4 regions of the Rhodococcus sp. NPDC003348 genome follow, and region 2 is predicted to be linked to each of the others. Evidence: riboswitches for the same ligand, from Rfam matches in the RefSeq annotation. Region 2 holds a riboswitch; each other region holds the start of a gene.
The links. A riboswitch is a leader RNA that binds a small molecule or an ion and turns the genes downstream of it on or off. The one in region 2 is predicted to bind S-adenosylmethionine.
Positions count from the first base shown of each region.

Region 1: another riboswitch for S-adenosylmethionine. It lies ahead of ACWDU4_RS20845 (hypothetical protein); the one in region 2 lies ahead of ACWDU4_RS15140 (putative leader peptide).
Region 3: another riboswitch for S-adenosylmethionine. It lies ahead of ACWDU4_RS03105 (aminotransferase class V-fold PLP-dependent enzyme); the one in region 2 lies ahead of ACWDU4_RS15140 (putative leader peptide).
Region 4: another riboswitch for S-adenosylmethionine. It lies ahead of ACWDU4_RS08710 (bifunctional o-acetylhomoserine/o-acetylserine sulfhydrylase); the one in region 2 lies ahead of ACWDU4_RS15140 (putative leader peptide).

Region 1 is NZ_JBSFRT010000035.1:5,840-11,540, forward strand. Features, by position in the region: gene ACWDU4_RS20830 (flavin-containing monooxygenase) at 1-1,067, shown strand, start outside; gene coaA (type I pantothenate kinase) at 1,039-1,971, opposite strand; gene ACWDU4_RS20840 (DUF885 domain-containing protein) at 2,063-3,292, shown strand; SAM riboswitch class IV at 3,322-3,431, shown strand; gene ACWDU4_RS20845 (hypothetical protein) at 3,470-3,844, shown strand; gene ACWDU4_RS20850 (nuclear transport factor 2 family protein) at 3,830-4,288, opposite strand; gene glyA (serine hydroxymethyltransferase) at 4,483-5,701, shown strand, end outside.
Region 2 is NZ_JBSFRT010000020.1:92,422-98,122, forward strand. Features, by position in the region: gene ACWDU4_RS15130 (HNH endonuclease signature motif containing protein) at 1-123, opposite strand, end outside; partial or broken gene ACWDU4_RS15135 (DUF222 domain-containing protein) at 103-1,160, opposite strand; SAM riboswitch class I at 1,470-1,563, shown strand; gene ACWDU4_RS15140 (putative leader peptide) at 1,580-1,678, shown strand; gene ACWDU4_RS15145 (ABC transporter substrate-binding protein) at 1,761-3,410, shown strand; gene ACWDU4_RS15150 (ABC transporter permease) at 3,414-4,475, shown strand; gene ACWDU4_RS15155 (ABC transporter permease) at 4,468-5,388, shown strand; gene ACWDU4_RS15160 (dipeptide ABC transporter ATP-binding protein) at 5,385-5,701, shown strand, end outside.
Region 3 is NZ_JBSFRT010000003.1:129,585-135,285, reverse strand. Features, by position in the region: gene ACWDU4_RS03115 (L,D-transpeptidase) at 1-851, opposite strand, end outside; gene ACWDU4_RS03110 (LysE family translocator) at 930-1,559, opposite strand; SAM riboswitch class IV at 1,748-1,864, shown strand; gene ACWDU4_RS03105 (aminotransferase class V-fold PLP-dependent enzyme) at 1,915-3,195, shown strand; gene ACWDU4_RS03100 (putative leader peptide) at 3,206-3,298, shown strand; gene ACWDU4_RS03095 (hypothetical protein) at 3,347-3,970, shown strand; gene ACWDU4_RS03090 (winged helix-turn-helix domain-containing protein) at 4,075-4,545, opposite strand; gene ACWDU4_RS03085 (flavin reductase family protein) at 4,639-5,199, opposite strand; gene ACWDU4_RS03080 (YbaK/EbsC family protein) at 5,415-5,701, opposite strand, start outside.
Region 4 is NZ_JBSFRT010000009.1:100,902-106,602, forward strand. Features, by position in the region: gene metX (homoserine O-acetyltransferase MetX) at 1-77, opposite strand, end outside; gene metX (homoserine O-acetyltransferase MetX) at 170-1,339, opposite strand; gene ACWDU4_RS08710 (bifunctional o-acetylhomoserine/o-acetylserine sulfhydrylase) at 1,336-2,640, opposite strand; SAM riboswitch class IV at 2,778-2,888, opposite strand; gene ACWDU4_RS08715 (arsenate reductase ArsC) at 2,938-3,336, opposite strand; gene arsB (ACR3 family arsenite efflux transporter) at 3,333-4,391, opposite strand; gene ACWDU4_RS08725 (ArsI/CadI family heavy metal resistance metalloenzyme) at 4,408-4,869, opposite strand; gene ACWDU4_RS08730 (Rv2640c family ArsR-like transcriptional regulator) at 4,978-5,337, shown strand; gene ACWDU4_RS08735 (amino acid permease) at 5,422-5,701, shown strand, end outside.

The DNA of each region.
Region 1 (5,701 bases), on a different contig from region 2:
ACTTCCGGGATTACGTCGACTATTTCGGTCTGCGTGAGACCATCACGTTCAACACCCGGGTCGAGTCGGCCCGCAGGCAGGCGGACGGCACCTGGACGGTCACCCTCGACAACGGTGAGAGCCGGTCCTACGAGGCGCTCGTCGTGGCCAACGGTCACCACTGGGACCCGCGGATGCCGGACTACCCCGGTCGGTTCGCCGGGACGATCATGCACAGTCACCAGTACCGGAGCCCGTTCGACCCCGTGGACATGCGCGGCAAGAAGGTCGTCGTCGTCGGACTGGGGAATTCGGCACTGGACATCGCGTCCGAACTTTCACATCGTTCGATCGCCGAGCACGTCTGGGTCTCGGCCCGCCGCGGGGTGTGGGTGCTGAGCAAGTACCGCGAGGGCAAGCCGGCGGACAAGATGATGATGCCGCCGTGGATGCCGCGCAAGCTCGGACTGTCCATCGCGCGCAGGAAGATCAAGAAGTCGCTCGGCCGGATGGAGGACTACGGTCTGCCCACGCCCGACCACGAGCCGCTCGGTGCGCACCCGTCGGTCAGCGTCGACTTCCTCGCCAAGGCGGGCTCGGGGGACCTGACCTGCGTCCCGGCGATCGAGGCCCTCGACGGTGACCACGTGCGGCTCGTCGACGGACGCCGGATCCCCGCCGATGTGATCATCTGCGCGACCGGGTACCAGATGAGCTTCCCGTTCTTCGACGATCCGGCGCTGCAACCCGATGCGCGGCACCGCTTCCCGCTGTTCAAGCGGATCGTGCGGCCCGGGGTGGACAACCTGTTCTTCATGGGGCTGGCGCAGGCATCGCCGACGATCGTCAACCTCGCCGAGCAGCAGAGCAAACTCGTCGCCGGAATCCTCGCCGGCACATACGCGTTGCCCTCCGTCGCCGAGATGAACCGGATCGTCGAGGCCGACGAGGGTGCCAGCCTCGCCCAGTACTACCAGGCGCCGCGGCACACCATTCAGGTCGACTTCGCTCGCTACGTTCGTGACCTGACGAAGGAGATCGACGCCGGCCGGAAGCGGGTCAGAGCTTCCGCAGTCGTAGCCGGTTGATGGAGTGGTCGGCGTCCTTGCGCAGCACCAGGGTTGCGCGGGGGCGGGTCGGCAGGATGTTCTCCACCAGGTTCGGCCGGTTGATCGAGTTCCAGATGTCCTCGGCGGCGATCGTCGCGTGTGCGTCGGACAGGTTCGAGTAGTGGTGGAAGTGGGCGTTCGGGTCCGCGAACGCCGTCTTGCGCAGCGCCAGGAACCGTTTGATGTACCAGCGCTCGATGTCCTCCACCTTCGCGTCGACGTAGATCGAGAAGTCGAACAGGTCCGAGACCATCAGCCGGGGCCCGGTCTGCAGGACGTTCAGTCCCTCCAGGATCAGGATGTCGGGCTGGCGGATCAGGTGGTACTGGCCGGGCACCACGTCGTAGGACCGGTGCGAATAGACCGGCGCGGCAACCTCTTCCGCCCCCGACTTGACCTCGGTGACGAAGCGGAGCAGCTTGCGTCGGTCATAGCTCTCCGGAAAACCCTTGCGGTGCATGATGCCGCGCCGGGTCAGTTCCGCTGTCGGGTAGAGGAACCCGTCGGTGGTCACCAGGTCCACCCGAGGGTGGTGGTCCCAGCGGGCGAGCAGGGCCTGCAGGACGCGGGCGGTGGTGGACTTGCCGACCGCGACCGACCCGGCAACCCCGATCACGAACGGCACCTGCCGGTCCGGGTGCTTCTCGCCGAGGAACGTCGCGGTCGCGGCGAACAGGCGCTGCCGGGCGGCGACCTGCAGGTGGATCAGCCGGGACAGCGGCAGGTACACCTCGGCGACCTCGTCGAGGTCGATCTGCTCGCCGAGGCCGCGCATGCCCTGGAGCTCTTCCTCCGTGAGCACGAGCGGTGTCGACTTGCGCAGTGTCCGCCACTGCTTTCGGTCGAATTCGACGTACGGGCTGCTTTCGCTCACCCTCGCCATGCGCGCGTCCCGGCCTCGATCTGCATAGGGGAATTGTGCGCGTCCCCACACCGGAGCGCCGCGCCGGGTCCGGACACTAGGGTTCACAGGTATGGACGCCGCCACCTTCGTACGCGAGTATCTGCTGCTCGGACTCGGTTTCGATCGCATCGAGGAGGGGTTCGTCGACGCCTTCACCGGTGACCCGGCGTTGCGGCGTCAGGTGGACAACGCGCCGCCTCCGGAGCCCCGCGAACTGGCCCGCCGCGCCGCGCACCTGCGGGGCGAACTGCCGAACGTCGACCTGCCCGCCGATCGCGCTGAGTTCCTCGGCGTCCATCTGCGCGCACTCGAATGCTCGGCCCGCACGTTCGCGGGGGAGAAGATCGGCTTCGTCGACGAGGTTCACGCCTACTTCGACGTGCGGATCGAACCGGGGTCGGTCGAGGACTACCGGGACGCGCACCGGGCGATGGACGAGGTGCTCGCCGGCGACGGGAACCAGCCGCTGGCCCAGCGACTTCAGGCGCACCGTGCGGCCGACGAGATCCCACCGGAACGGCTCGCCGACTGCGTCGAGGCGTTCTCGTCCGCACTGCGCGACCTGGTGCGGGCCCGCTACCCGCTCCCGGAGACCGAACGCGTCGAGTACGAGGTGGTCGGCGACAAGCCCTGGTCGGGCTTCAACTACTACCTCGGCAACTACCGGTCCAAGGTCGCGATCAACTCGGACCTCAAGCAGCACATGGCGAATCTGCCGCATCTGATCGCGCACGAGGCATACCCGGGACACCACACCGAGCACTGCCGCAAGGAAGCCGGCCTGGTCGACGCCGGCCAGATCGAACACACCATCTTCCTGGTCAACACCCCACAGTGCCTGATGGCGGAGGGGCTCGCGGACCTCGCGCTCGGTGCGATCGTCGGGCGCGGGAGCGGAGCCGGCGGGGTGACCCAGGGGCAGGGATGGGGGAAGTGGGCGCAGGAGATCTACGCCGACCTCGGGCTGCGGTTCGACGGCGAGCGTGCGGAGGCGCTGTCGAACGCGTCCTCGAAGCTGCTCGGGGTGCGGCAGGACGCGGCGCTGCTGCTGCACGATCGGGGTCGTTCGCACGACGACGTCGCGCAGTTCCTGCAGACGTGGAACCTCACCACCCCGGAACGGGCCCGGCAGTCCCTGCGGTTCCTGTCGTCGCCGTTGTGGCGGGCCTACACCTCCACCTATGTGGAGGGGTATCGCCTGCTCGGATCGTGGCTGGACCGCGGCGGGAACGCCGAGGAGCGCTCCGAACGGTTCCGGCGGCTGCTCGACGAGCCGCTCATCCCGTCCGTTTTGCGCTGACCGGGGTCCGGTCGCATACACTGGGGCCGCTTCACGAGTGCCGTCGCCAAGCCCCGACTGGACGGCCGCCAACCCCACGCTCGCGGGTGGCTCGGGTGACGAAGTGGCTGACACCGACCGGTGCCGGCACGAGCGCCCCCGGGATTCCGGGAGGCCCGAGGAACTCGGGAGTTTCACATGCCCCATCCGTCCAACGACGTTCCGGCCGTCGACCACCGCTGCACCAGCTACGGGCCCGGTCACCAGGTGCACTTCATCCACGCCCGCAAGAGCTGGGAGGACGAGCGGTCGATCGACGTCCTCGCCGTGGTGCAGTCCGACGGTCTGATCCGACTGGAATGGCCCGACGAAGTGGTGGTTCGCTGGCACCACGACGCGCGTCGACTCGCGGCCGCGCTGCGGCGCACCGGCGGCTTCGCCCGCTGGAAGTCGGGGTGGCACGCGCTGGCTGTGCCGTCCGGCCCCGGAGGGAACCTCCTGTTCAACCTCGCCGCTCCGCAGCAGGCCGCCGTCTGTGGAGCGTCGCGGGTGGCGCCCTCAGCCGCGCGGTGACCAGCCCTCGGGGCCGGGGCCGAGGACGGCGAAGGATCCGACGTGCCCGCGGGAGAGTTTGACGCGGCGGGCCAGCAGCCACGCGTCGCCGCGCCGGACCCAGGTGTCGTGGTAGTCGCCGAGGGTCTGGAAGGTCACGCCCGCGCGCTCACCGGTTCCGAGGTGCAGATCCGAGACGTACGCGCGGCTGGTCGCGGTGTCCCCGTCGACGTCGACGACGACATTGCCGAGCAGGTGCTGCGTCGGCCCGCAGGCGTCCAGGAACGACCGGATGCTTGAGACCATCTCGACGCGACCATCCAGCTCGCCGGTGCCCAGGTTCGCGGTCGCGTCCGGGAGGACCAGGTGGTCGAGGGCCTCCCAGGCGCGGTCGTCCATCGCACGGGCGATCAAGGTCAGGGCGCGGGTGATCGCGCGTTCGGCGAGCAGATCGTCGAGGGTCATCCGTGTGCTCCCGAGGTCGGTGGCGGGTGGGATCGCCGTGGACGTTAACCGCGGCCGTGCCGGTGCCGGCGGCCCGTCCCGGCGATCGGGACGGTGCCGCGGGTCTCGTTCCCGGGAACCCGTGGTTGGGGGTCACTGACCTGGCCCTACAATGAGACCTGCCCCTGCCCGGCCTTTCGCTTGGAGATCCCTCGATGACCGCTGTGCCCAGCACCGACGTGAACAACGCTTCGCTCGCCGAACTCGACCCCGAGGTCGCCGCGGCAATGAACGGTGAGCTGGCCCGTCAGCGCGACACCCTGGAAATGATCGCCTCGGAGAACTTCGTTCCCCGCGCGGTGCTGCAGGCCCAGGGCAGCGTGCTGACCAACAAGTACGCCGAGGGCTACCCCGGCCGCCGCTACTACGGCGGCTGCGAGCACGTCGACGTCGTCGAGAACCTCGCGCGTGAGCGCGCCAAGGCCGTCTTCGGTGCGGAGTTCGCGAACGTGCAGCCGCATGCCGGCGCGCAGGCCAACGCCGCGGTGCTGATGGCGCTGATGAACCCGGGCGAGAAGCTGCTCGGCATGGACCTCGCGCACGGCGGTCACCTCACGCACGGCATGAAGCTCAACTTCTCCGGCAAGCTGTACCAGGTCGCGTCGTACGGCGTCCGCGAGGACACCCACGTCGTCGACATGGACAAGGTCCGCGAGATCGCCCTCGCCGAGCGTCCCCAGGTCCTGATCGCAGGCTGGTCCGCCTACCCGCGGCACCTCGACTTCGCGGCGTTCCGGTCGATCGCGGACGAGATCGACGCCAAGCTGTGGGTCGACATGGCGCACTTCGCCGGCCTCGTCGCCGCCGGTCTGCACCCGTCGCCGGTGCCGCACGCCGACGTCGTCTCCACCACCGTCCACAAGACCCTCGGCGGTCCGCGCTCGGGCATGATCCTCGCCAAGCAGGAGTGGGCCAAGAAGCTGAACTCCGCGGTGTTCCCCGGCCAGCAGGGCGGGCCGCTGATGCACGCGATCGCCGCGAAGGCCGTCGCGATGAAGATCGCAGGCACCGAGGAGTTCAAGAACCGGCAGGAGCGCACCCTCGCCGGCGCGAAGATCCTCGCCGAGCGTCTCGGTGGTTCCGACGTCGCCGGTAACGGCATCTCCGTCCTCACCGGCGGCACCGACGTGCACCTGGTGCTGGTGGACCTGCGCAACTCCGAGCTCGACGGCCAGCAGGGCGAGGACCTGCTCCACGAGATCGGCATCACCGTCAACCGCAACGCCGTGCCGTTCGACCCGCGCCCGCCGATGAACCCGTCGGGCCTGCGAATCGGCACCCCGGCGCTGGCCACCCGTGGCTTCGGCGATGCCGAGTTCGCCGAGGTCGCCGACATCATCGCCACCGCCCTCGCGAACGGTCAGGACTCCGACG
Region 2 (5,701 bases):
GGGTGCGTCGCAGCCGGGGCGGGTGCAGCCACCGGACGCGGCGATCAGCGCAAGGCGTTGATCGGCGGACGCGAGACGTTTCGAGCGTCCGAGGTGCAGTGGTCGTCCGCGGTGATCGAACAGAACGAGCACCGGATGGGCCTGCTCGGCCATCCGCAGCGCATCCGAAATGGGGACGATGCCACCGGAGGCGGTGGTGACGATCCCGGTCGCTTGTTCGAGTTGCTTCAGGGTCATGGTGATGATCGCGGTCACCGGCAATCCCCGATGAGCACCCAGCACACCCGATGACAGTAGTTGTCGTAGAGCGGCTTTCATGGCGTCGTGGTTGCGTTGCACGCAGTGCGGGTGTCGCGGGCGGCGGCCTTCGCGAGTGCGGTGCGATCCAGGTCCGGCGAGTCCACGTCGCCCCTGGGCGACTCGGGATCGTCGGGGTTGTTCATGCCGGGTCGTGCGAGTTTCGCCAGCACCGGCTCCAACATCGCCCGCAACTCCGGATCGAGCAGTCCGGAGACCGGCGTCATGAGATCGGGGCCCTGCTTCCCGATCCGCAGCCCGCGGCGTCGTTTGCGATCCTTCTCGTCGGGAACGTCGCCGTCGGCCGCCAGGTGCGCGAGCAGATGGACGCCGATCATCGTCACGTCTTCGGGAGTGGTGGAGCGGGCGGTGTCGGCGAGGATCCGTTCGGCGACCTCGATCTTGTCGACGTCGGTTCCGTGCGGAACCTTGCGCATCACCTGCGCGATCACCCGGACATGATCGACACCGATCGCGCCGTCGGTCAGTGCGGCGGACGTTTCCGGCAAGGTGGGTTCCATCGGTTCCCCCACGACGGTGTGCCACACCCCGGTCTTGCGTGCCCGCTTGACCCGCGCGGCCGCGTCGCCTCCCGAGATTCGCAGTGTCTGGACGAGGAATTCGTTGATCGATCGGCAGGCCAGGGTTCCCGGAAGTGAGCGTTCGCCGGCCTCGACGACGAGCCGGTTCCCGACCGAGGAGGCCTTCCTCAGCGACGTCTCGAACCGCTGCATCACTTCTACAACGTCACCGTCCGACAGTCCGACCAGTCCCACCCCGAGCAGGCCGTCGACGGCGGCATCGAGGGCGGCCAGGTGGTGTTCCACCTGGCCAACTCCCCCGCCCCCGATTGTCGAACTCATGTTCGAATTCTACTTCGGGTGTCCGACAGATTGACCAGATTCGTGGATCTGCTCGGCCTGCTCGTTTGGTTTTGCGGGTCGAGCGTGGGGTTCAGGCCCAGTCGCCGGGAACACCGGCGACGGCCGTGTACCGAGACATCGGTGACAGCCGGATGCGATTTCCGAAGGTGACATCGCGCAGATGCGCGAGGCGCACACCCTCGGGCGATCAACCGACCCCAACGTATCGACATGGCATCTCGGAGAAGGGTTTCGATCGCGCTGACGTTAAGGCTTTGTCAGGGACAGGTGGATCATTAACATCGGCATCGACCATCCAGAGCGACCGAGAGACCCGGCTCGACGACGTCGCAGCAACCCCCTGATCGTCAGGAGAGGGTGCTACCGCCGGGAACGATGGAGGCGTTGGCATGATCGGCATGGGCTTCGTGACCGCATGGGCGCGGCTGCACATCGACCTGTGCCGTGTCGCTTCCGGAACCTGTTCGTCCACAGCCTCGTTCGCCCCGAAGTCCTGATCGGATCAGCCCCCGTTTCGGTGCCGGGGCACCGCACACGCGGTGCCCCGGCGCCGTGCAGCGATCTGTGCGTGTAGAGAAAATGGAGCCCTCGGTGTTCTTGTCGTCAACTTCTGCCCATCGCCGGCGTCGAGCCGCGCTCGCGTTGGCCGCATCCGCGGCACTGACCGCGGGCCTGACCGCGTGCGGGTCCGCCGACGCGGCCGGCGGGACCGATGCCGGTACCCCACATGCGGGCGGCACCCTGCGGTACGGGCTTTCGGGCGCCCCGACCTGCGCGGACCCGGCCCAATCCGGTTCCAACCAAACGATCTACGTGGCCCGGCAGGTGGTCGATTCGCTCACCGACCAGGACCCCGAGACCGGGGAACCGAAGCCGTGGCTCGCGGAGAGCTGGGACGTCAATGCCGACGCGACCTCGTTCACGTTTCACCTGCGCGACGGGGTGACCTTCAGCGACGGCTCCGCGTTCACCGCGGAGTCGGTCAAGAAGAACTTCGACTCGATCCTGAACGCACTGACCGGGGCGAAGGCGCCTCTGGCTGCCAGCTACCTGTCGGGCTACACCGGCGCCACCGTGGTGGACCCACGCACCGTGCAGGTCGGCTTCTCGTCGCCGAATTCGCAGTTCCTGCAGGCCGCTTCCACGGTGCAGCTCGGCTTCCTGTCCGATACCGACGTCGCGAAGACCGCGGAGCAGCGGTGCGCGGGCAACCTGTCCGGTACCGGCCCGTTCGTCTACGAGAGCTACGTCCAGGACAAGTCGGCAACCCTGGCCAAGCGCGCCGGCTACGCCTGGGGTTCGGACGTGTTCGCGCACGACGGCGAGGCCTATCTCGACAAGATCGAGTTCACCATCGTGCCCGAATCCGGCGTGCGCAGTGGATCGCTGGCGTCCGGCCAGCTCGACGCCGTCTCCGATGCCCTTCCCCAGGACGCTCCGCAGATCGAGGGTTCCGGGGGTCGGATCCTCACCACGTCGAACCCGGGTATTCCCTTCGGATTCCAGCCGAACGTGACCCGCGGCGTCCTCGCCGACCCGGCGGTGCGCGCCGCAATCGTCCCCGCGATCAACCGGCAGGAGCTCGTCGACACCGTGCTCGGGCCCGACTTTCGGCCCGCCACCAGCACACTCGCCTACGCGACCCCAAACTACGTGGAACTCCCGGCGGCCACCTACGACCCGGACGCAGCGAGGAAGATCCTCGACGAGGCCGGCTGGAAGCCCGGCCCGGACGGTATCCGTGCCAAGGATGGGAAGCCGCTGAGCTTCAAGGTCACCTTCAGCGCGGTGTTCGCCGGAAACCAGGCCATCCTCGAGCTCGTCCAGCAACAGCTGCGCGCCGTGGGCATCGACCTGCAACTCGAACTCGTCTCGACGGCCGAGCAAACCGCCCGGCAGTCGACCAAGGACTACGACTCCACCTACTACAACAGCACCCGCGCAGACGGTGACATCCTGCGCACCGCCTTCGGGATCGACGGCCGTAATCTCAACGCCCGCGGTCCGATCCCCGAGCTCGACGAGGTGCTTGCCGCCCAGCTGCGGACCACCGAGCCGGCGCAGCGGGGAGAGCTGATCGAGAGGGCGCAGCAGTTGGTCCTCGACAACGGATTGTGGCTTCCCACCGTCGAGCTGTCCCAGGCCATCGGTGCCGGTGCCACCGTGCAGGACCTCAAGTTCGAGGCATCCGCACGCCTGCAGTTCTTCGACACCTGGCTCAGCGAGTAGCCGATGACTCGATATCTCGGATCCCGCGTGCTGCAGGCGATCGGCGTGCTGTGGGCGGCCTTCACCGTGTCGTTCGTCGTGCTGTACCTGCTGCCGTCCGACCCGGTGAGCATGGCGGTGGACTCCGCCGCCGCCAGCGGTGCCGCGATCGATGCCGACGCGGTCGCGCAGCTGCAGGCCCGATACGGGTTGGACCAGCCGGTGTGGGTGCAGTACTGGAACGCGCTCACGGCCGCGGTCCGGGGTGACTTCGGTACGTCCATCTCCACCGGCCAGTCGGTGACGGACGCGATCGCCTCGGCTGTTCCGGGCACCCTGGCGCTGGCATTCACCGCTCTGGTGCTCGCCGTGGTGTTCGGCACGGCGGTCGCGTTCCTCGCCACCTACACGCGATCGACCCGGTTGCGCAGCCTCCTGTTCTCGCTGCCGCCGCTCGGTGTCGCGGTCCCCACATTCTGGGTCGGATTGATTCTGCTGCAGGTGTTCTCGTTCCGCCTCACGCTGTTCCCCGCGTTCGGCGACGGCGGCCTCTCCCACCTGGTGCTGCCCGCGATCACCCTGGCCCTGCCGACGGGTGCGGTCATCGCGCAGGTGCTCGCGGCCAGCCTGCAGAGCACCTGGCGGCAGCCTTTCATCGAGGCGGCACGGGCGAAGGGAGCGTCCCGCTGGCAGATCCAGACACGGCATGCGTTGCGGCTGTCGAGCATCCCGGCCTTCACCATCGCCGGTGTCCTGGTCGGGACCCTGCTCGCCGGGTCAGTCGTCGTGGAGACGGTCTTCTCCCGCGCCGGGCTCGGCCGGCTGACCCAGATGTCGGTGATGGCCCAGGACATACCGGTGGTGCAGGGCGTCGTGGTGTTCAGCTCGCTGGTGTTCGTGCTCGTCAACCTCGCCGTCGATCTGCTGTATCCGCTGATCGATCCGCGGATCGTCGACGGCGGCCGCCGAGCGGCAGGCAGGCGAGGATCGGCCGCCGGCGGCGCCCCGAACTCCCCGTCCCCGATCTCCACGAACCCGAATGCCACATCGCAGGACGAGACCGTGGAGGTGAAGGCCCATGTCTGACACATTGATCGGGGAACCCGTCGGGATCGCGGACACAGCCCCGGTACAGCGCCGTGGATCCACCGCGGCGGCCGCGACCGTCCGTCCCGCGGCGCTCCGCACCGCCGTCCGCGGGCTCCGCCGCAACTGGGTGGTGGCGCTGTCCGCGGTCGTGCTGCTCCTCGCGATCGGGTTCGCGCTGTTTCCGTCGGTGTTCGCGTCCGGTGACCCTTTGCAGGGCGTGCCCGCGGAGAAACTGCAGGGCCCGAGTGCCGCGCACTGGTTCGGCACCGACAACATCGGCCGCGACGTGTACACGCGGGTCGTGCACGGCGCCGGGCTCTCGCTCACCGCGACACTCGTCGCGGTCGGGATCGCCCTGGTGGTCGGCTCGATCGTCGGCCTGCTGTCGGGTGCGGCTGGGGGAGCGGTCGACGCGGTGCTGATGCGCATCGTCGACGTGCTGCTGTCGATTCCGGCGCTGCTGCTCTCGCTCGCCCTGGTGACCGCACTCGGCTTCGGCACCGTCAACGTGGCGATCGCCGTCGGTGTCGGACTCGTCGCGAACTTCGCCCGCGTCATGCGCTCGGAGGTGCTGCGGGTACGGCGGGCGCTGTACGTCGAGGCCGCCCTCGCCTCCGGCGTCCGTTGGCCCACCGTGCTGTACCGCCACGTGCTGCGCAACGCCTATGCCCCGGTGATAGCGCTGGCGGCAGTCGAATTCGGGATGGCCGTGCTGGCGGTGTCCTCCCTGAGCTTCCTCGGTTTCGGAGCGGTGCCGCCCACACCCGAATGGGGGTCGCTGATCTCCGAGGGCCGCAACTACCTGGCCACCGCGTGGTGGATGACGACACTGCCCGGTCTCGTCATCATCGCCGTCGTCCTGGCGGCGCACCGCATCGGTCACGCGATCGAGGATCGGAGCGGACGATGAGCGCCGACACCGCCGGAACCGGGTCAGCGCTCCTGCAGGTCGACGACCTCCGGGTCGCGTACGGCGACGCGAACGACCCCGTCGTCGCGGTCGACGGGGTCGGCCTCACTGTCTCCCGCGGCGAAGTCGTCGCCGTGGTCGGCGAGTCGGGCTCCGGCAAGTCGACGACCGCGCACGCAATCCTCGGTCTGCTCTCCGGCAGCGGCCGTGTCACCGGCGGCACCGTCACGTTCGACGGGGAGCGCCTGGACACCCTGTCCGACCGGGCGTTCGAGAAGGTGCGCGGGGCCCGCATCGGTCTGGTCCCGCAGGA
Region 3 (5,701 bases), on a different contig from region 2:
GTCGTGTTGCCGATCGTCTCGGTGCCGCCCATGCCCATCGACGTCGGCATCTCGCGGACCACCTGGCCGTTCTCGTAGACGGTCACCATCTTGGTGTCGTCGTCGGCGATCGAGACGTGCGAGTCGCCGATCCGGAACGAGACCTTCTCGTCCTGCTCGCCGTAGAGGCCCTTCCCGAGCTGGGTGCCGTAGATCTTCGCGTCCACCGACACGGTGGTGCCGGGTGCGTAGTACTCCTGCGGACGCCAGTGCGCGTTCTGGTCGTCGAGCCAGTACCAGGATCCCTGAACCGGGGGAGTGGTGGTGACCGTCATCGCCTTCTCCGCGGCGGCCCGGTCGCCGATCTCCTCGTCGAAGTGCGCCACCACAACGAGGCCGACGCCGTACGTGCCGCCGTCCGTGATCGACTGTCCGCCGGTGGTGTTCAGGTACAGCCGGGTCTGGTTGTTCGGCGCGACGGTGGTGAAGGTCGTGTCCTTGGTGGTCGCGACGCCGCGGGAGTCGGTCGCTGCCACGGCCAGGTCGTAGGTCTTCCCGTATCCGAGTGGTTCGGCGGGCTTCCAGGACGTCTTGTCCGGTGTGGTGATGCCGTCGATGACCTTGCCGTCCGGGTTGGTCAGCGTCACCGACGTCAGCGTGCCCTGGGTGACGTCGACGCGGATCGGGCTCAGCGGGTTCACGGGAGTGTCGGTGTCGCCCGGGGTGAAGGTGATCGACGCCTCGGACTCCTGGGTCGCGGACGCCGCGGCGCCGGAGGACCCGGTGTCGCCGCCGTCCGAGCATCCGCCGAACAACAGCGCTGCGGCCACCGCGGCCGCGAGTGCGGTGGACTTGCGACGAAAACGCGACACTTCATGCCCTCCAGGATTCGAGCGGACACGATGCACCGCACGTTCGACTTGCCAGTTCAGGATATCGGCGCACGGGGCTCAGGCGTTTCCGGCGGCCGATGCCAGGGTGCCGACGCCGAGCACAGCGAGGATGCCTGCGCTCACGCTCTCGAGCCGCGCTGTGATCCGCGGGCTACGCAGCAGAGCGACCAGTCGGGACGCGGCGACCGCGAACCCGCTCATCACGACCAGTGCGACCGCGGCCTCCACTGCACCGAGCGTCATCGCCGATCCGAGCGTGACGTGACCGAGGAACTGCGGTACGACGGCCAGGTAGAACAAGCCGACCTTGGGGTTCAGTGCGCACGAGAGCACCCCCGCACCGAACGCCGAAACCGGGCGCGTGGCCGCGGCGACCGGGGCGGGTGTGTCCGCGACCGTCGCCGCACGACGGCGCTGCAGCGCCCGCAGTCCGAGGTAGAGCAGATACAGGCCGCCGGCGATCTTGAGGACCCGGTATGCGCTCGCCGACTGTTCGAGCAGCGTCGCCAACCCGAGCGCGACGACCGCGGCCCACAGGAGACCACCCAGGCTGACGCCGAGCGCGGCGGCGAGACCCGGACGGGTGCCCCCGATGCTGTAGCGCAGCACGAGGAACGAGTCGGGTCCGGGCATGATCGCCAGCAGCAGGCAGACACCCGCGAAACTGATCAGGGTTGCGGTGGTCACCGAACCAGGAAACCGCAGTTCCGGTGTGGTTTTCAAACCAATTTCCGGGTGCAGGTCCGGTGCCGGTCGGGAGTGCACGCCGCGCACCGGGATTCGGCATCCGAGCACAGCGTGAGGTGATGGAAGTCACAGCGAACTCGGTGTGGCCGGGTTGACAGCGCGGCCGAACGGCTGCCATTCTCGGCTCAGGTCATGAGTGCCAGCGCGTAGCCCCGGCTTGCTGGCCGGCAACCCTCCACCGCGGTGGGGTGCCCCGGGTGACGACCAGGCCGTGAATCCAATACCGGACACGGCAAGCGCGGACTCGATGCATCAACCCTCACCGCACGAGTCCCTTGACGTAAGGGATGACGCCATGACTGCTGTACTCGACACCACCCTCTGTGCCGACGCCGTTCGCAACGAAAACTGTGATGGCACTGCGCCTTTCGCGCCGGTCTGTGGCAGTGACCTGATCGCGCCGCTCGCCGACGGCACTTCGATCGCGTACGCCAACTTCGACTACGCCGCCAGTGCCCCCGCGCTGTCCGCCGTCGCCGAGCGGGTGCAGTCGCTGCTGCCGTTCTACGCCAGCGTGCACCGCGGGGCCGGCTACGCCTCCCAGGTCTGCACCGAGCGGTACGAGGGCGCCCGTGACGTGGTCGCCGACTTCGTCGGGGCCCGCACCGACGACGTCGTGGTGTTCACCCGCAACACCACCGACGCACTGAACCTGCTCGCCTCCTGCGTGCCCGGCGAGGCCGTCGTCCTCGACATCGAGCACCACGCAAACCTGTTGTCCTGGAACCGGAACGGTGCCCGCGTCGTCCGTTCCGCGGACACCGTCGAGGAAACCGTCCAGCGCATCGTCGCCGAACTGTGCACCCGCCCGGCTGCACTGCTCGCCGTCACCGGCGCCTCCAACGTGACCGGCGAGGTGCTGCCGATCGCCCGCCTCGCGCGGATCGCCCACGAGTGCGGCGCCCGGATCCTGGTCGACGCCGCCCAGTTGCTGCCGCACCGCCGCGTCGACATCGCCGAGCTCGGCGTCGACTACCTGGCCTTCTCCGGGCACAAGCTGTACGCGCCGTTCGGCGCCGGCGCCCTCGTCGGCCGCGCCGACTGGCTGGACGCCGCCGAGCCCTACCTTGCCGGCGGCGGCGCCACTAAGAACGTCGAGATCGACGCCGTGCAGTGGGCCGCCGCTCCGCAGCGGCACGAGGCGGGCACCCCGAACGTGCTCGGCGCCGTCGCGATCGCCGCGGCATGCGAGACACTCGCCGGGTTCGACGCCGACGCCGTCGAGCTGCACGAGCGCGTGCTGTGCGACCGACTCACGGCCGGACTCGAATCGATCGACGGTGTCCGGGTGCTGCGGATCTGGCCGGACTCGCCGGACGCCGTCGGCATCGTCACCTTCACCGTCGCCGGCGCCGAGCCGCGCGCGGTCGCGACCCACCTGTCGGACCTGCACGGCATCGGAGTGCGGGACGGCAAGTTCTGCGCCCACCCGTTGCTGTCGCGCCTCGGGTACGCCGAGGGGGCGGTTCGGGCCAGCCTCGGACTCGGCAGCAGCAGCGCGGACGTCGATCGCCTGATCGCCGCAGTCGGCGAGTTCGCCGCGCTGCGCGCGACGAACGGTGTTCCTGCACGGTAACATCGGCGTCATGACTACGGACGCGGTGGACCTGATCGGTGGCCAGTGGTGCCGCCGGCACGTCGACCTGTGCCGTACCGCCTCGGGTATGTGTCCGGTCTGAGCTCGGCCTCGCCGGACCCGTCACTCCACCACCTTCCCGAGGACAGTCATGTCTGCATCGTTTTCGTCCCGTCCTGTCCGGCCGCTGCATGTGGCCGTCGAACTCTCCGGCGCCGGCCACCACCCCGCGTCGGCTGCCCACACCGATTTCCGAATCCCTTTGGGGCTCAGTGACTACTGGGTTCAGCTCACCTCCTCCACCCTCGATCTCGTCGGGGATCCGGGCTCCGTGATCCGGGTGCGAGCCCGCGACCTCGGGGAGGCGCAGCGGCGCCGCGAGACCGCCCGCATCCGCGCGGCGGCGGACGGCCGCGACCCCGACACGGTCGCGGTCCTGCTCGACGTCGAGGTGCTCCTCGCCGACGATCACCGTGCCGCCCGGCGCGAACTGGCCCGCCTGGATGCCGGCCTGACCGAACCCCATGTGCCGGAGTCCCTCTCGTACATCGGCACCCCGTCCGGCCTGGCCGGTCTGATCGCCGACATCCGCGCCGCCGGAGTGGCGGACGGTGTCACCCTGCTGCCCCTGGTCCTGCCCAGGGTGCTCGACCGCGTCGTCGACGACGTGCTGCCCATGCTGCACGAGGGTGGCGTGACCGAGCCGTCCGCGGTCCTCGGCGAGGTTCTCGGGCAGTTCGGGTTGTCACCCGACCGGCGCGCGCTCGCGTCCTGACCCGCCGCGCGCCGCTCCGGGCGTGACCCCTCACGGCTGAAGGTGGCCTTCAGCCGGTGGAGAACGAAACGGGGTTTGCCTGTGGTCGGCGACGCGTGACCACGTCACCCCAGGACGACATGGATACGCGGGTCCGGATCGAAGCGGTAGCCGGACCCGCGCACCGTCGACACCTGTCCGCCGAAGCGGCCCAGCTTGGTTCGGACCCGCGAGACGTGCACGTCGACGCTGCGCCCGGCGCGGTCCCGCTCGCCGAGGGTGCCGCTCAGTTGCAGCATCCGGCGACGCGAGACGACCTCACGCGGCCGACTGGCCAGGTGCGAGAGTATCTCGAATTCGGTGTGGCTCAGTGAGATCGGCGTCCCGTCGAGTCGCGCTTCCCGAGCGGGCAGATCGATCAGCAGTGGGGCGGTCGCATCGACGCCCGCGCGCACCGCGACGCCCGGCAACAGTTCACGCGCGCTGACGCGCAGTGCATCGGCGAGCGCTGTCAACTGACCGCGGTCGGCGGATCCGGAGAACTGCATGGTGAGCACGAGGTCGGTGCTCGACCTCGGAACTGACGAATCGGTCATGGGGGCTCCGATGTCGGATGGATCGGGTGTGACGGCCGGGTCAGTGCGGGCCGTGACATTCCCGTTCGACGTGGATGCCGTTGGAGGCGACGGTCATTCGTCGAGTGGGCTGGACCGGTGGTAGCGGCCGCCGTGGTAGAGGAGTGGAGCGGCCGCGGCCTCCGCGTCGTTCTCGTCGTGGATCCGGGTCACCAGCCCGATCACCAGCGTGTGATCGCCCGCCGGGATCAACTGATGCACGGTGGTGCGGAGCCAGATCGGGGTGCCGTGCAGCACCGGTTCCCCGGTCTCGAGTCGCTTCCACAGCGAGGTGTCCGAGAAGCGCTCGTCGGCGCTGCGGGAGAACCGCTGCGCCAGGTGCCGCTGGTGCTCGCCGAGCAGGTGGATGACCAGTGAGTCCGCCGCGTGCAGCGCACGGATCGACGACGAGGTGTGCGCGATGTTGAACGACACCAGCGGTGGGTCCAGCGACAGTGAGGCGAACGAGGTCGCGGTGAAACCCACCGGCCCCGAATCGGAGTCGAGGGTGACGATCGTGACGCCCGCCGGATAGCTGCGCATCGCGGTGCGGTACTGGTCGGCCGTGACCGTGTGCGGGTCCGCGGGCAGATCGGCGGCGCGGTCGTGGTGCTGCGGTTCCAGGGGCTGTGGCATGAGGTACTCCGATTCGGGATGCACGTGACTTCGGGATGCACGTGCGTGCGGATTCAGGGGGCACGGGAAGCCGCACACAGTGGTGGGCGCCGCCGGGTCGAATCAGCGCGGACAGCGCCACGACGTGACACGGCACAGGTCGACGTGTCTACGCCGCCAGCACTGCACGGTCACGGGTGCCTCCAGAATCGGTTTGCCCCACTATAAGCCGGTCCTCAGTCGACGTCGACGGCCAGACCCGCGGTGATTCGAATCAGTTCGCGGAAGGTGGTCCGGAACACGGTGTCGGGACGCCCCGCGGCCGCCCACAGTTCCGGATACCCCTCGAGGGCGGAGTCGACGTAGGTGGACAGGTTGGTCGGATGCCCGACCGGGGCGACACCGCCGAGCGGCTGACCGGTCACCTCCCGCACGAGTGATGCGGGGGCCTGGGCCAACGAGCCCTCGAGGCGTTTGCCGGTGCGTTCGACGTCCACCTGGTGCGCACCCGAGACCAGCAACA
Region 4 (5,701 bases), on a different contig from region 2:
CATCGCGCTCCCGACGCTGCAGGCGCGGGCTGCCCGTCGGGTGCGGAGCGTACGGGCGGCGGGTCGGTCACAGACACGTTTCCGATGCTAACGATTTGGTGTTGAGGGCGCCACGAACCACGCGCGTGTCGTGACATCCGCCCGCCGGGACGGGCCCGGTGTGGGCTGTCTAGCGGACGCGGCAGTCGGTGCGGTGTGCCCTGGCCAGTGCCATCGTCTCGCCGAGCAGGGTGGTGACCCACGCCGCCTCGGTGAGGAATCCGTCGTGACCGTCCTTCGAGTTCACCACCCGCAAACCCTCGCATCCGGCGAGGTGGGTGGCGATCTCCCGCTGCTGCCACAGCGGGTAGAGCCGGTCCGAGTCGACGCCACCGACGATGGTCGGGACGGTGCAGGAGGCCAGTGCCGCCTCGATGCCGCCGCGACCGCGACCGATGTCGTGGCGGTTCATCGCCTCGGTCAGCAACACGTAGGTGCCCGGGTCGAAACGGGCCACCAGCTTGTCGGCCTGGTGCTCGAGGTAGCTCTGAACGGCGTAGCGGCCGCCGTCGAGCGGGTTCTCGCCCTGCTGGGCGTCGTTCGCGAAGCGCGCGTCGAGTTCGCTCTCCGTGCGGTAGGTCAGGTGCGCGATCCTGCGCGCGATACGCAGCCCGGCCTCGGGTCTGCGGCCCGTGCCGTGGTAGTCGCCGCCCAGCCAGTCCGGATCGGAGGTGACAGCTGCGATCTGGGTGGTCTGCGTGCCGATCTGATCCGCCGTCGCGCGGGCGCCCACGGCCAGGACGAGTGCGGCCGCGACCCGCTCCGGCTGGCCGACGATCCACTCCAGGGTGCGCATGCCGCCCATCGACCCGCCGAGCACCGCGGCGAACCGTTCGATGCCGAGCCGGTCCGCGAGCGCCACCTCGGCTGCCACCTGGTCGCGGATGGAGATCGCCGGGAACCGGGATCCCCACGGTCGGCCGTCCGGGGCGATCGAGCCAGGGCCGGTGGTGCCGCGGCAACCGCCGAGCACATTGGTGGCCAGCACGCACCACTCGTCGGTGTCGATGGGCGCGCCGGGGCCGACCATGCCGTCCCACCACCCGGGCGACGGGTTGTCGGCGTCGGCAGGCCCGGTCACGTGTGAGTCACCGGTCAGTGCGTGCTCGACGAGCACCACGTTGTCGCGGGTCTTGTTCGGTTCGCCCCACACCTGCACGGCCAGAGTGACGTCGGGGAGCACCGCGCCGCTCTCGAGCGTCACCGCGCCGATGGAGACGGACGTCAGCCGCCCGTCCGGCGACGGGAATCCCTCGTGGGACCCGGCCGGACGGGCGCCCGAAACGGAACCGATCGTCAAGATGCCGCCGCCGCGAAACCGGTTTCGAGGTCGGCCAGGATGTCGTCGATGCCCTCGATGCCGACCGCCAGGCGAACCAGGCCCGGGGTGACGCCGGACGCCAGCTGCTCCTCCGCGCTCAGCTGGGCGTGGGTGGTGGACGCGGGGTGGATGACGAGTGAGCGCACGTCGCCGATGTTAGCGACGTGGCTGTGCAGGGTCAGGGCGTCGACGAACTTCTTGCCCGCCTCGACACCGCCGGCGAGTTCGAACGCGACGATCGCGCCCGCGCCCTTCGGGGCCAGCTTCTGGGCCCGCTCGTACCAGGGCGAGCTGGGCAGACCGGCATAGGAGACCGAGGTGACCTCGTCCCGGCCCTGCAGGAACTCGGCAACCGCGGTGGCGTTCTGCACGTGCCGCTCGATGCGCAGGCTCAGGGTCTCGATGCCCTGGCTGATCAGGAACGCGTTGAACGGCGAGACCGCCGACCCGAGATCGCGGAGCAGCTGGACCCGCGCCTTGAGGGCGTAGGCCGGCGCACCGAGGTCGGCGAACACGACGCCGTGGTAGCTCGGGTCCGGGGTGGTGAAGCCGGGGTGGCGACCCTGAGTCCAGTCGAAGGTGCCGCCGTCGACGATGACACCGGCGATCGCGGTGCCGTGGCCGCCCAGGTACTTCGTCGCCGAGTGCACGACGATGTCGGCGCCGTGCTCGAGCGGGCGCAGCAGGTACGGGGTGGCGACGGTGTTGTCGACGATCAGCGGGATGCCGGCGGCGTGCCCGACCTCGGAGATGCCGGGGATGTCGAGGACGTCGTTGCGCGGGTTCGCGATGGACTCGCCGTAGAACGCGACCGTGTTCGGGCGGATCGCGGCCTTCCACTGCTCCAGGTCGTCCGGATCCTCGACGAAGGTGACCTCGATGCCGAGCTTCGGCAGCGTGTAGTGGAAGAGGTTGTAGGTGCCGCCGTACAGGCTCGGGCTGGACACCACGTGGCTGCCGGCGCCCGCGATGTTCAGCAGCGCGAAGGTCGACGCGGCCTGACCGGAGGACAGCAGCAGCGAGGCCACGCCGCCCTCGAGCGCGGTGATCCGCTGCTCGACCGCGTCCTGCGTCGGGTTCATGATCCGGGTGTAGATGTTGCCCGGCTCGGCGAGCCCGAACAGCGCGGCGGCGTGGTCGGTGTTGTCGAACGTGTACGAGGTGGTCTGGTAGATCGGCAGCGCGCGTGCCTTGGTGGTGGCGTCCGATGTCTGGCCGGCGTGGATCTGCTTGGTCTCGAAGGTCCAGTTGGCGGTCGGATCGGTTGCGTTCTCGCTCATGAGTTGGCTCTGCTCCAAGAGTGTCGGGAGATGAGGCGCGGCAAGGGCGCCCGGGGCTGGCTGGGGCCTATCTGCGACAACAACACATGGTGAAACCTCCGGTGGGTCGTGGCCCGGTTGGTGGGTCCGTCCCAGCGGACCCGCGCTTGTCCTCCGTTCCGGAGGACCAGGTCATCACCCGGGGCACCCCACCGCGGATGGAGGGTTGCCGACCAGCGAGCCGGGGCTTGGCACTGGCACTCATGACCTGGCAGCGATCTTAGCGGTACCGGTCACACCCTCGACAACGGGTTCGGTTCACGCGGGCAGCAATTCTGCGATCAGCGCCTCGACGAGGGCGCGGATCTCGTCCCGGACCGGGCGGACGTCGTCTAGGCCCTTGCCTGCGGGGTCGTCGACGGCCCAGTCGCGGTAGCTGACGCCGGGAAACCACGGACAGGTGTCCCCGCAACCCATGGTGATCACCACGTCGGACGTCTGCACCGCGTCGGTGGTGAGGACCTTCGGGCTCTGCGCGGAAATGTCGATCCCGACCTCCGCCATCGCGACCACGGCGGCCGGGTTGACGGACTCCGCCGGTGCGCTGCCCGCCGACCTGACCTCGATCGCGTCCCCTGCGAGGTGTGTCAGGAACGCGGCGGCCATCTGGGAACGGCCGGCGTTGTGGACGCAGACGAACAGGACGCTGGGTGTCATGCGGGCACCTTTCGGGAGAATCGCCCACGCAGGGCGAGCGAGACGTAGACGAGCCCGACCAGGACCGGGACCTCGATCAGGGGACCGACCACACCGGCGAGCGCCTGCCCCGAGTTCGCGCCGTAGGTGGCGATCGCGACGGCGATGGCGAGTTCGAAATTGTTGCCGGCGGCGGTGAACGCCAGCGTGGTCGTGCGTGCGTAGCCGAGTCCGAGGGCGGCGCCCAGTAGGTAGCCGCCACCCCACATGATGGCGAAGTAGGCGAGCAGGGGGATGGCAATCCGCACAACGTCCCACGGGTGGGAGGTGATCTGGTCGCCCTGCAGCGCGAAGAGCACCACGATTGTGAAGAGCAGTCCGTACAGGGCCCACGGGCCGATCCTCGGCAGGAAGGTCGACTCGTACCAGTCGCGACCCCTGGCCTTCTCTCCGTAGCGGCGTGTGAGGTAGCCGGCGACCAGTGGCAGACCGAGGAAGATCAGCACCGACTTCGCGATCTGCCAGGGCGAGGCGTCGATGGTGGTCTGCTCGAAACCCAGCCAACCGGGCAGCACCGACAGGTAGAACCAGCCGAGGACGGCGAACATGATCACCTGGAAGACCGAGTTGATCGCCACCAGCACGGCGGCAGCCTCGCGGTCGCCGCAGGCCAGGTCGTTCCAGATGACCACCATCGCGATGCAGCGGGCCAGGCCCACGATGATCAGTCCGGTTCGGTACTCGGGTAGATCCGGAAGGAAGATCCAGGCGAGGGCGAACATCAGCGCGGGCCCGAGGACCCAGTTCAGGAACAGGGAGCCGACGAGGAGCCTGCGGTCCCCGGTGACGGAGCCCAGACGGTCGTAGCGGACCTTCGCCAGGACCGGATACATCATGATCAGCAGGCCGAGGGCGATCGGCAGCGAGATGCCGTCGACCTGCACCTTCTCGATCGCGGTGTTGATCCCCGGAAGTGCGCGGCCGAGCATCAGTCCGGCGACCATGGCGGCGCCGATCCAGACGGGTAGGTAACGGTCGAGGGTGGAGAGCCTGCCGACCGGAGTTGCCGTGGTCACCGGACCGAAGCCGCGGTCAGCAGCACGACGTGGAGGACGCCGCGGTGCCGCAGCAGGTGCCGTCCGAGTTCTCCTCGCCGGTGGCAAGCAGTTGCGGGCTGGTCCCGAAGGCGTCCGAGTCGGCGAGGACGGTGTAGACCTCCCATTTCTCGCCGGCCGGGCCGGTCACCCACACCTTGTCCTGGGTGGCGAAGCAGCAGGTGGTGTTCATCTCCTCCTCGGTGAACAGGCCCTCTCCGGACAGGCGGGCGATCTCCTGGTGCACCCGCTCGGTCGACTCGACCTCGACGCCGAGGTGGTTGATGGTGCCGCCCTTGCCGGGGTTCTCCAGCAGCACCAGTTTGAGGGGCGGCTCGGTGATCGCGAAGTTCGCGTAGCCGGGCTTGCGCTTCGCGGGTGCGGTGCCGAACAGCTTGGAGTAGAACGTGATCGCCTGGTCGAGGTCGTCGACGTTGAGGGCGAGCTGGGCGCGGGACATGGCGGCCTCCTCGAAGTGCCAACCTTTGTGGCATATGTCGAATTACTTGCGGGGCCCAGGGTGCGCCACCTTCTTGACATATGTCAAGAGGCTGGGATGATCGGACTCATGCCCAAGGCGCTGCCCGTGCTCGACGTGACCGCACCGATCTGCTGCGCACCGGTGTCCGCCACTCCGATCTCCGACGACGACGCGTTGCAGCTCGCGCTACGGCTCAAGGCGCTCGCGGACCCCGTCCGTGTCAAGCTGCTCTCGCTGCTCCTGACCGCCCCCGACGCGGAGATGTGCACCGGGGACCTCGCCGTCCCGCTGAACGTCGCCGAGTCCACCGTCAGCCACCACCTCGCGCAGCTTCGCAAGGCGGGGATGGTCGAGTCCACCCGGCACGGGATGAGCGTCTGCCACCGGGTGCGCCGGGACTCCCTCGACGCGCTGCGGGCGGTGCTAGACCCGAACTGCTGCGCCTGACGCGCCCGGGCCGCAGGGTGGTGACCTGCGCAACACGGCTAAAGTGCTGGTCGCACGCTTGCACGACCTAGCTGGGAGCCTGAAGTGAAGGACGCCGCGACGGCGCTGACCCGAGGGCTGAACGCCCGCCACATCCGATTCATCGCGCTCGGCTCGGCCATCGGGACCGGACTCTTCTACGGGTCGGCCGGGGCGATCGAGAAGGCCGGGCCGTCCGTGCTGCTGGCCTACCTGATCGGCGGCGCCGCCGTCTACATCGTGCTCCGGGCACTCGGTGAGATGGCCGTCAGCAACCCCGTGTCCGGCTCGTTCGGGGAGTACGCGGGCCGGCACCTCGGCCCGCTCGCCGGATTCATGACCGGGT